Regions from separate parts of the Paenibacillus sp. cl6col genome, predicted to be linked through region 3. Evidence: predicted binding sites of a transcription regulator. Region 3 holds the regulator's gene; each other region holds the start of a gene.
What was found. Region 3 encodes LexA, which represses DNA repair genes until DNA is damaged. Its sites were predicted from a motif close to CGAACATATGTTCG; they were not measured.
Positions count from the first base shown of each region.

Region 1: a site for LexA is predicted at 1,635-1,648, ahead of addB (helicase-exonuclease AddAB subunit AddB). Genes of this name have one in related genera too.
Region 2: a site for LexA is predicted at 1,603-1,616, ahead of BLS15_RS05110 (YhjD family protein). Genes of this name have one in related genera too.

Region 1 is NZ_FNAZ01000003.1:566,500-569,786, forward strand. Features, by position in the region: gene addB (helicase-exonuclease AddAB subunit AddB) at 1-1,486, opposite strand, end outside; gene BLS15_RS10605 (DUF1835 domain-containing protein) at 1,769-2,746, shown strand; gene BLS15_RS10610 (class I SAM-dependent rRNA methyltransferase) at 2,903-3,287, opposite strand, start outside.
Region 2 is NZ_FNAZ01000002.1:219,421-222,707, reverse strand. Features, by position in the region: gene BLS15_RS05125 (sensor histidine kinase) at 1-126, opposite strand, end outside; gene BLS15_RS05120 (response regulator transcription factor) at 119-805, opposite strand; partial or broken gene BLS15_RS05115 (transposase) at 1,390-1,530, shown strand; gene BLS15_RS05110 (YhjD family protein) at 1,715-1,897, shown strand; gene spo0A (sporulation transcription factor Spo0A) at 2,548-3,287, opposite strand, start outside.
Region 3 is NZ_FNAZ01000002.1:460,743-464,029, forward strand. Features, by position in the region: gene BLS15_RS06245 (LysE family translocator) at 1-96, shown strand, start outside; gene BLS15_RS06250 (DUF817 domain-containing protein) at 156-974, opposite strand; gene lexA (transcriptional repressor LexA) at 1,349-1,978, opposite strand; gene BLS15_RS06260 (LysM peptidoglycan-binding domain-containing protein) at 2,255-2,617, shown strand; gene BLS15_RS06265 (DUF896 domain-containing protein) at 2,797-3,012, shown strand; gene BLS15_RS06270 (hypothetical protein) at 3,077-3,287, shown strand, end outside.

The DNA.
Region 1 (3,287 bases), on a different contig from region 3:
GCCGTTCAACAGCCTCAGCTTCTTCAGCTGTGCCCTCCGCTGCTCCATCTGCATGATCAGGATCAAGCGACATTTCCGGCATTGCAGGCCATGGACGCTTGCTTGTCCACCTGCCCCCTTCGATGCCGCATGCAAGCACATAGTTCTCCAACTTGTCAAAGTGCTCTCTTGTAATCGAACCATCTTCGGACAGCAAAAAATCGGTTTTGACAAACCGAAATACTGCGTCGTATTTCCAATTGCCTATTATGATATCAAGCACCGCTCGCGTCATCTCAACAAATGGATGATGCAGGACTGATTTCTTCTGATCCGTAAAATAGGGAATCCCCGCCTCGGTGAATACCGTATCAATCAGCTCACCATAATGTGCAATGTTCCGCACCATTACCGCCATGTCCCGCCAGCGTACCTGCTCATTGCGCACACGCCGCAGCATTTCCCCAGCAACCGCTTCAACCTCGGCGCGGCGATGTACTGCCGCCTGCACCGTAACCTCTCGATTCGTATCGTGATCGGACGCATGGCTATCCTTGCTCTTCACATTAACTTCCGGCTCACGATAGGGCACTTTGCGTTCAAAATGCCGCTCTAGATGAGCAAGCTTCGGGGAAGTTGCATAACGCGGAAGTGGTTCTTCGTTCGAGTCAAGATGCGTTATACTCCCGATGTCCACGCCAAGCGTATCGGCCATCTCTAACAGCTTCAGCATGGTAGTAGCCGTCGGATGGAACAAATTCAGCTCATGCGGAACTTCGCCAAGCGCGTACGCCTTATCCAAACACAGCGTCACACTTACATTCGGCGCATGGAGAATGAGCGAAGCGAGAACCGCATATTCTTGTGGGGTAAATCCGTGAAACCCGTCAATCCAAATATCAGCGCTCTTCACGTACTCCGATGCTGCAACACCCTCGGACAACCGAGCAAGCACGTCTTCCCCATCCAAGTAACGACCAGCCAATTCCGATTCAAACTCATGCAGGATGCTGGAAATGTCGCGAAGCTTCGCGGATAACAGCGGTTGTCCTGTCATGTGAGCGTCCAAAAAAGCAAGATGCTCCTCAACTTCACTGGACTCTACTCGATACCGCTTCATCTCATCAAAGAGATCGTTAAGCTTCTCGATAAATCCGAATTGTTCTGCTGCACCCGCAAATAAAGGCAAATCTGACTTGCGGCGCTGCAAAATCTTGTAGAGCAGCATCTTCTTGCCCTCTTCATTGATCGCTGTTAGTGCAGTGCCGCCAGCCTCTTGCATGACGCGATACGCAAGTCGCCGGAAGCTTAGTACTTGCGCTCTCAATATGCCAGCGATTCCATCCTCACGAATGAGAGCATGCTCTGCCTGAAAGGTTGCCTGTTCGGGGACTATCCATATAATCGGTGCCCCGTCCGCTTGGCTGCGAAGCTCATCTCGTACGCTTCTTAACACATGCTCCGTCTTGCCACTGCCGGAACGACCGATGACAAAATGCAACGGCAAAGTGATCCCTCCATTTCCCTAAATGCGATTCATGGCATCTACTTGCCACGATATGATACACTATGATCAAACCAATAATTGGTATATAATTTCGGTTACACCCGATTCTAGCATTAGGTTTCATTATATCATATTTCAAACTAGCGATAGAACACATGTTTGGAAACGATGCCGATATTCGCCATCTGCTTCTTGTGAGTTGCAGTGCATCATGTAACTTCGTAATCGAAGGCGAGGCTCATGTTCAACCTACCCTCTATTCGAATAAGGAGGCTGATTGTCATGATACATATTGTCAATGGAAATTGTACTGCCATACAGCTAACCAAAGTCGCCGAACAGCTGTGGAATGAGCAGGTATGGGTATATTCAGAGCTGCTGACCGAAGGCCCCGTATACGCTAGGCTTGAGCAGTATCTGGCTTATCGAGCGCTGCAATTGGAGCGAATGTGCGGGCTGCCTTCCACTGTTTTTTTGCAAAGAGGAAATGAACAGGAACGCACGTGGAAATCAGATATTTTGCCTGCTCAAGAGATTGCATTATGGTTCGAACACGATCTGTTCGACATTACCATGCTGCTCCGCTTAGTAGATCGCCTGACACAAGAGAATGCGCATGCCAAGCTATATTGGATCGACATCGCCTCCATTGCTGAACATGATCGCTATCTCGGATTTGGGGCGCTGACGGGAGAGCAGTTGGCCCCTTATCGAGATGCCGCCATACGGTTATCCGCTGAGCACATCGAATGGATGCGTTCTGCTTGGATTGCGTATACAAGTCCAAACCCACTGAAAATTGCACAATGGGCTCAGGAATCAAGCAGTATCCCTGCTCCATTTTGCGCTATTACGGAAGCGCTTCAATTCCACCTCTCCCGTTACCCCTCAACACAGGATGGAATCGGGATTGTAGAGCGATCCACGCTAGGCGCAGTTCAAGATGGAGCTGTTACATTTCAGAAGTGCTTCGAGATTGTTCGCAATCAACTGCCGCAATATGGACTTGGGGATATGCAATTCTGGGGGTACCTGCGCCGAATGACCTGCGGAGACGCTCCTCTGCTCGGGCTATCTCCCTCCTCATCCTCCTTGCCGGAACCTTTCAAGTCTCCATTAGCCGATGCTGGTCACCTCCTCTTAACCAAAAGCGGCCAGCAGGTACTGGATGGCACTCTCAACTGGGCTCAGTCTGGTGGATATGGACGCTGGCTTGGCGGCGCATTTATTACCCGTTCGACAACTGGAATAAGAGCATAGAGTGAGGAAACCGAAGAAATTCAAATATATGCTAACTGCTGACTTTATCCCATATATACAGCAAGCGCCATTCATTGCAGACGATCCCAAACCTGTCTGCAATGAATGGCGCTTTTCTTGTTTATTCTTCCTTATCCTATCGCTACTTTAGGAAGATTACTTCGAGCGAACCTCGAAGATGGCGAACTTCAAATAATGGCCTTCATCCACTCCCGCAATTTGCGGGTGATCCTTGCCGGCAGGACGCCATTCGACAAGGCGCAGCACCTTGCCTGCATCCTGGGCTGCATCCAATATCGACTGCATGAACATGTCCGGACGCATATGATAGGAGCAGCTTGCTGTCACAAGATAGCCACCTTCATTGACCAGCTTCATACCATGCAAATTGATGTCCTTGTAGCCCCGATACGCGCCTTCGACAGCACCTCGCGTCTTCGCGAAGGCCGGAGGATCCAACACGACGACATCCCACGTACGTCCGCCTCCAGCAGTCATCGGTTTCGAAGTATCCACCTTCTTCGCACTAGATTCTCCGCTT
Region 2 (3,287 bases), 240 kb from region 3:
ACGGTACGACACTTCTTCCATTTCCTTCTGAAACAACAACCCCGACACAGAAAAGGCGGCAATAATGCCGATAATAATTGCTAATATGAACGTAAGCACCACTTGAACGTACAGGGTCTTAATCATGACATACCTCAATTCGATATCCGAGGCTGCGAGCAGTCACAATATTAAAGATCTCCGAGTAGTTGGAAAATCGTTCACGGAGCCGCTTAATATGTACGTCAACGGTTCGGTCGTCCCCTTTATAGTCCATCCCCCATATATCCTGTATGAGCTGTTCCCTCGTTAAGATCTGCCCAGGGCAACTCGCAAGCTTAAACAAGAGTTCAAATTCCTTCAGTGGCAGTGTAATGACAGAGTCGTCATCCTCCATCATTACTTTATAACTGCTTCGATCCAAGCGCAGCGGGCCAAGCTGCACAACCTGCGAGAATGCAATTCGGTAACGCCGGAGCAGTGCTTTGACGCGCATCACCAGCTCCACTGGATCGAATGGCTTCGTTATATAATCATCCGTTCCCAATTGGAATCCTCTTACCTTCTGCCCGGGTTCCCCTTTGGCTGTAGCCATAAGGATAGGCAAATCAGGATGTGAACGGCGCAGCTCCTCGCACAGTTCCCACCCATCCATATTCGGCATCATAATATCTAAAATGACGAGATCGACTCGCTCCGCATCCATGTACCGTAGCGCCTCCATCCCATCCCGTGCTTCAATAACGTGAAATCCTTCTGCTCGGAGATATAATCCTATCAGTTCCACTATATTTTCATCGTCGTCTGCGACCAATATCGTTCTCATGTACAAGAAATTCTCCTTTGGTTTGGAACATTTTTCTATAAACCTATTGTAATACACGTTAACTCCGAATAACATCCTGGATTATTCTCATTCCATGAAAAAAGCACTGACCTCGTTGTGATCAATGCTCATCTACTCTCGACTTTTGTATCTGACTGAGTATTACTTCATCGAAGATGCTTAGCTTCTTAATTGATGAGCTGGTATACTTTGTTCACCCCTGATTTGATGCCTCTATGAAGAATTTCCCAGTCCTCATCGTATCGCCATGTACAATATTTCAATATTCTTCATTAGAAGATTCATTTAGATAGAACTGATGCTCCAGCCGTTGAGATACACGCCCGAGGCAACAAATTATATAGAATTTAGATAGTGGAACAAACATGTGAGGACTTAATGAATATATCTCTTTGGGTTTCATTTTATTGGTTAAAACCATGAAGTTTATTGTTCTCTAACGAAGAATCATATTATCGTATATGACCTGTTACACAAAATATGATGAAGGAGAGATTGGATGGAAAAGTTAATCGAGGAGTACAAACAAGACTGTATGCTGCTGCGAGAAGCCGTCGAAGGATTTTTCTCAATTTCGCCGGAAAGTCGTCGATGCTTATCCTATAGGAAAAATCGTTTTAATACTGGATAATGCCCGTATTCATCATGCAAAATTACTGAAACCGTTTCTGAACGAAATGAAAGGAAGACTCAAACTGGTCTTTACGGTGGCTGATCGGCTTTGTATTAGTTATTCTAGTCGCTAGCATTAGTTCAACTTATATATAATAAATAGTCGAATTTATTTCCGAGGATAATAACGTTGCTCGATCGTTTGAATCGGCGTATAATAAGAACAAACGTTCCCATAATGTAAACTAACCGAAATATTACACGAGGTGATTAACGATGCCTCCTACGATGGCAACCGGAGAGGAACTCGAATTGATTAAATCATACGTACTGCTCCCGATGATATTGTCCGCATACGAGCGCGATAAACAGATTATCGCGGATTCCGTGAGAAATCCGGAAATATATACGGATATGATTTCGGCCGCAATGGATCGCGTAACGAATGACGGAGATTAGACGAGAGTTCAGAAATCGTGGAATTAAAGTATACGAAATAACTCGCGATACGGAAGGAAAACGCGCGGATTTTAAGTGTCGCGGATATACGAGTAACATGCGGATGTTGTGGTCGCTCATAACCACTCAAGCTAACGAAAGGTTGCGCGTGTACATGAACGGGAGTTGCTGACGGATCTGAGCGTTGGCGGACGGAAATTTCCCACTAACTATCGAAGGTAAACACGAGGATTAGTCGAATAATGATTCAGGACATTACGAGATTATCAATCGTCATATGGCTTATCGGATAGGAATTGACGAAACCACTCTCAGAAAAAGAAGACGAGCCATTAAAAGGACGATTTTGAAAGCAGCGCAATCGAGTTACTACTGTGTACTTACCTCTTTCTTGAACATAGGAGATGTATTGACGGATATGACCCTTTTTCACATCCGCCAATTTATCAACCCTATGCTCTCTATTCAAGTACTAAAAAGTCAAAGCGACTGTTCATATGAGGATAATGTTACTTTCACGATTCCATTCCTCCGTCTGCACGTATTTCACAGACCCAATAAATCAACGGATTTATTGCATAAATAGTGAATAGTTTATCGATATTTTTATATTTGCGTTGTGATCCCGCAAAGCCTCACCGTTGAGCCATTTACGACACCTTATGCTCAATTCTCAGCTTATCAGCGACCATCGCGATGAATTCGCTGTTCGTAGGCTTCGACTTGCTTATGTTGATTGTGTAACCAAAGAGACGGCTGATGCTGTCGATGTTGCCGCGAGTCCATGCAACTTCAATCGCATGGCGGATCGCCCGCTCAACGCGGCTTGGTGTCGTTTTGTACTTCTCCGCGATCGCTGGATACAGCGTTTTCGTGATGGAGCCCAAAATTTCGATATTGTTGTACACCATCGTGATTGCTTCGCGCAAGTACTGGTACCCCTTAATATGCGCAGGAACACCGATTTCATGTATGATAGACGTGATATTCGCGTCTAAGTTTTTGGATTTGCCAAGCGGTACGACATTCGACTTCGATACAGATGATGTCATTAAGTTACTAGCAGATCCTCCAGTTACCGAAGCATTGGATGCAACACCTGCCAGCTGTCTAATACGATTCGCCAAAATGTCCATATCGAAAGGCTTCAATATGTAATAGGATGCGCCAAGTTGAACCGCACGTTGCGTAATGCTCTCTTGGCCGAAGGCTGTGAGCATAATGATCTTCGGTTGCGGGGACAAGTCCATATTGCGCAAGCGCTCAAGTACACCCAAACCATCCAAATGAGGCATAATAATATCGAGAATGAGCACGTCAGGCACCGCTCTCGTCTGCTCAAGGAATTGGAGCACCTCTTCGCCATTATAGGCAACACCAGTAACGACCA
Region 3 (3,287 bases):
ATTAAGCGGATGTCTATTATCGCAGGACTGATTTTATTTGGGTTCGCGGGGTATTTCTTATATGAGTTTTTAGTAGCAATTCAAGGAATACTGTAACAAAACCTAGAGCTGTTAGGGCTCTAGGTTTTTTGCTTTTGTATTTAAAAGATTGTGTTTTACTTCTGAAATGTCGACTCATTGAAGCGAGTATGACTATTTCTCTTGAAGTGTCCTCCTTTTACATGCTTCAGATGGGCGACGATCATGAAGGAAACGATGACAAGCAAAAACCATGAGCTGAATTTTCCCCACTTTACGAGATTCCAGCCGTTCGTCTGATGTGGATAATACCATGCGCCCAAGAAAGTCCCGATGTTTTCAGCCACCCATATAAAAAATCCGATTAAGACGAACGACAGAACAATCGGCATTCTTCGTGTCACGCCTAATACGGTATATTCCACGTAGGTTCTAAAGAAGATGACGAATAGCAAAATCATCAAAACCCAACGCAAATCGTAAATGAAGTGATGAGTCATGAAGTTGAAGTAAATCGCCGCACCTAGCGGAATCGTTAACCAAGCAGAAGGGTATCGATTTACCTTGACCTGCAGTCGTCGCCACGCTTGACATAAGTAACTTGCCACACTTGCGTACATAAATCCGCTATATAGAGGAACACCCAGTATTTTAGACCAACCGTCTTCCGGATAGCCCCATGATCCCATGTGGATTTTAAATATTTCAAGTGCAAGACCGATGAAATGGAACATACAGATTACTTTACATTCATCCATTGTTTCTATCCCAAACCGGATCATTAGAACCTGCGCCAAGATACAAACAAGCAATAGGAAATCATAGCGATGCATAAATGGAATGTCTATGATCTTCGTGAGTGCCAACATCGCGAAAATATAAGCGGGGAACAAGCAGGACATTGCCTGGTGCCAGCCAAAATTGAGGAATGATTTTAGTTTGAAAAAGTTATTCATAGTTATCTCCTACCTTGTGTTCGTGAAAATGAATTTTGAACAGTTATACGAGGTGTATCATTAGGTATTATCCTATTCAAATAAATACTTTTAGTCAATAAAAAATTATTGTTATACAATAAATATTTATTGCTAAAGTTGATGTGTGTATATATTCGATGTGGTATAAATCTCTCGAACGATTAGGGTTTATAAGAGTGAACAGTGGTGAGGTTGTTTCGATGAAGATAAGGAGAGAAAGTCGAATTTTATGAAGCTTCTTTTCTAGATGAGATTGTTCAGGTACTGTTCAGCAAATGATATGAAATAATGAGAAAGCAAAAATGCCTCGCTCCCTTCTTAAAAAGAAGAGAACGAGGCATCAATGTAATGTCTTAATGAAAATCACGGAACAAACCAATAACTTTGCCCAGAATCGTTACATGCTGTAAGCGAATCGGTTCATAGGTTGGATTCTCAGGCTGCAAGCGGATATGATCCTTCTCACGATAGAAAGTCTTAACCGTTGCTTCATCTTCTTCAGTCATGGCTACCACGATATCACCGTTGTTCGCTGTCTGCTGCTGACGCACGATGACAAAGTCGCCATTATGTATACCAGCCTCAATCATACTATTACCCATGACCGACAACATGAATACATTCTCGTCATCTCCCACCATATGCATAGGAAGAGGGAAGTAATCTTCAATATTCTCTGTTGCGGTAATTGGCTCGCCTGCAGTTACTTTCCCAACGACCGGCACGCGTGCGAAGGAGCGAGAGAAGTCTGTTGAACGTTCAGATTGATCATGGCTAAGCAGTTCAATAGCACGAGGCTTCGTAGGGTCACGTCGAATGAATCCCTTCTTCTCGAGTCGATCAAGATGACCGTGAACAGTGGAACTGGATGCTAGACCAACGGCTTCGCCTATTTCACGAACAGAAGGCGGATAACCTTTAGCTCGAACTTCATCACGTATAAAATCAAGGATAGCTTGTTGACGACTTGATATTTTAGACAAGGGTATCAACTCCAATGAATACTCTTTTGACAAAATTATACCACAGAACCTCCGTTCGTACAAACATAAGTTCTAAAGATTCTGAAGAAAAAGATTGTGAGAAGTTCGTAAATTACGAGAGAGAAACAAGAGAAAGTTAAATGAGGCTAAATGCTTATTTTTCGATAATATAAAAAGGGGAACGAACGTTCTAAAAAGGCATTGACTCAAACGTGTGTTCGTGTTAGATTAAATTATACAAGATAACAGAACAAGTGTTTGGGAGATGAGTCATTTATGATGTATACAACATATCGTTCAATCTATAAGGTGTCGACAACAGCTTCACAACCTATTCAGAAGAAGCGTTTGTTTCCTTTACGTGTTCGATTCATCATGAGCCTGATTGTATTGTTGTTCATTACTTGTGGAAGCATTGTTCAAGCGCTTGGCATGGATGATAGCCAAACGGAAATTGTAAATGGAGCTGCTGTGGAGCGCGTACTTGTTCAGCCTGGAGATACACTCTGGGGGATTGCATCCTCTTATAAGCCAGAACATACGGATACGCGTCAGTTTATATATGAAATCGTTGAGATGAATCAATTGAAAGGTGATATCTTACCGGCAGGAGAAGTATTGCTCGTTCCGATCCGATGAGTCGGGGTCATTGTCGAATTTACGGTTGAGAAGCTTTGCATTCCTATACATAAGAGCAGAAGGTAGGAGGCCCGAAGAGGCCTCTTTTTTGCGATATAAAAGCTTTCTTGCTGCTTGCTTGACAAGCTGTTACCTCCATGTCAAAGTAGAACATATGCTTACACACATGGAGGTACCTGATGAATATCGACAAGCTTATTGCACGAATTAATGAATTGGCCCGCAAACATAAGACAGTTGGGCTGAGCGATGAGGAAATGGAAGAACGCGCGAAACTGCGCGAGGAATATTTGGTTCTATTCCGCAAGCAGGTACGCAATCAATTAGACACTATTCGCTATGTAGAAGATGAAGAAGGAACAGATAACTCTGGATCGAACGGGATCGTTCATTAAATGAACCTTCATCGATAACGATGGATTCACATTATTCGTTTACTATACAGGGGGTTGCGAATTCATGTCTCGCAGTTGGGAACGTAAAGTCCGTCAAAATAGTGAAAAGTTAAACAAACAGCGAATGAAGCAAGGCAAGCCGACGTTCGCTGCTGGCAAGCCTGCACACGAAGAGTTTAAAGGACGCAGCTTCATTATGCCAATCGCTTTAATCGCCTTCGCCATTATGTATGGATTGTTGGGCGGTATCATTACGGACAATCAATATCCAACTC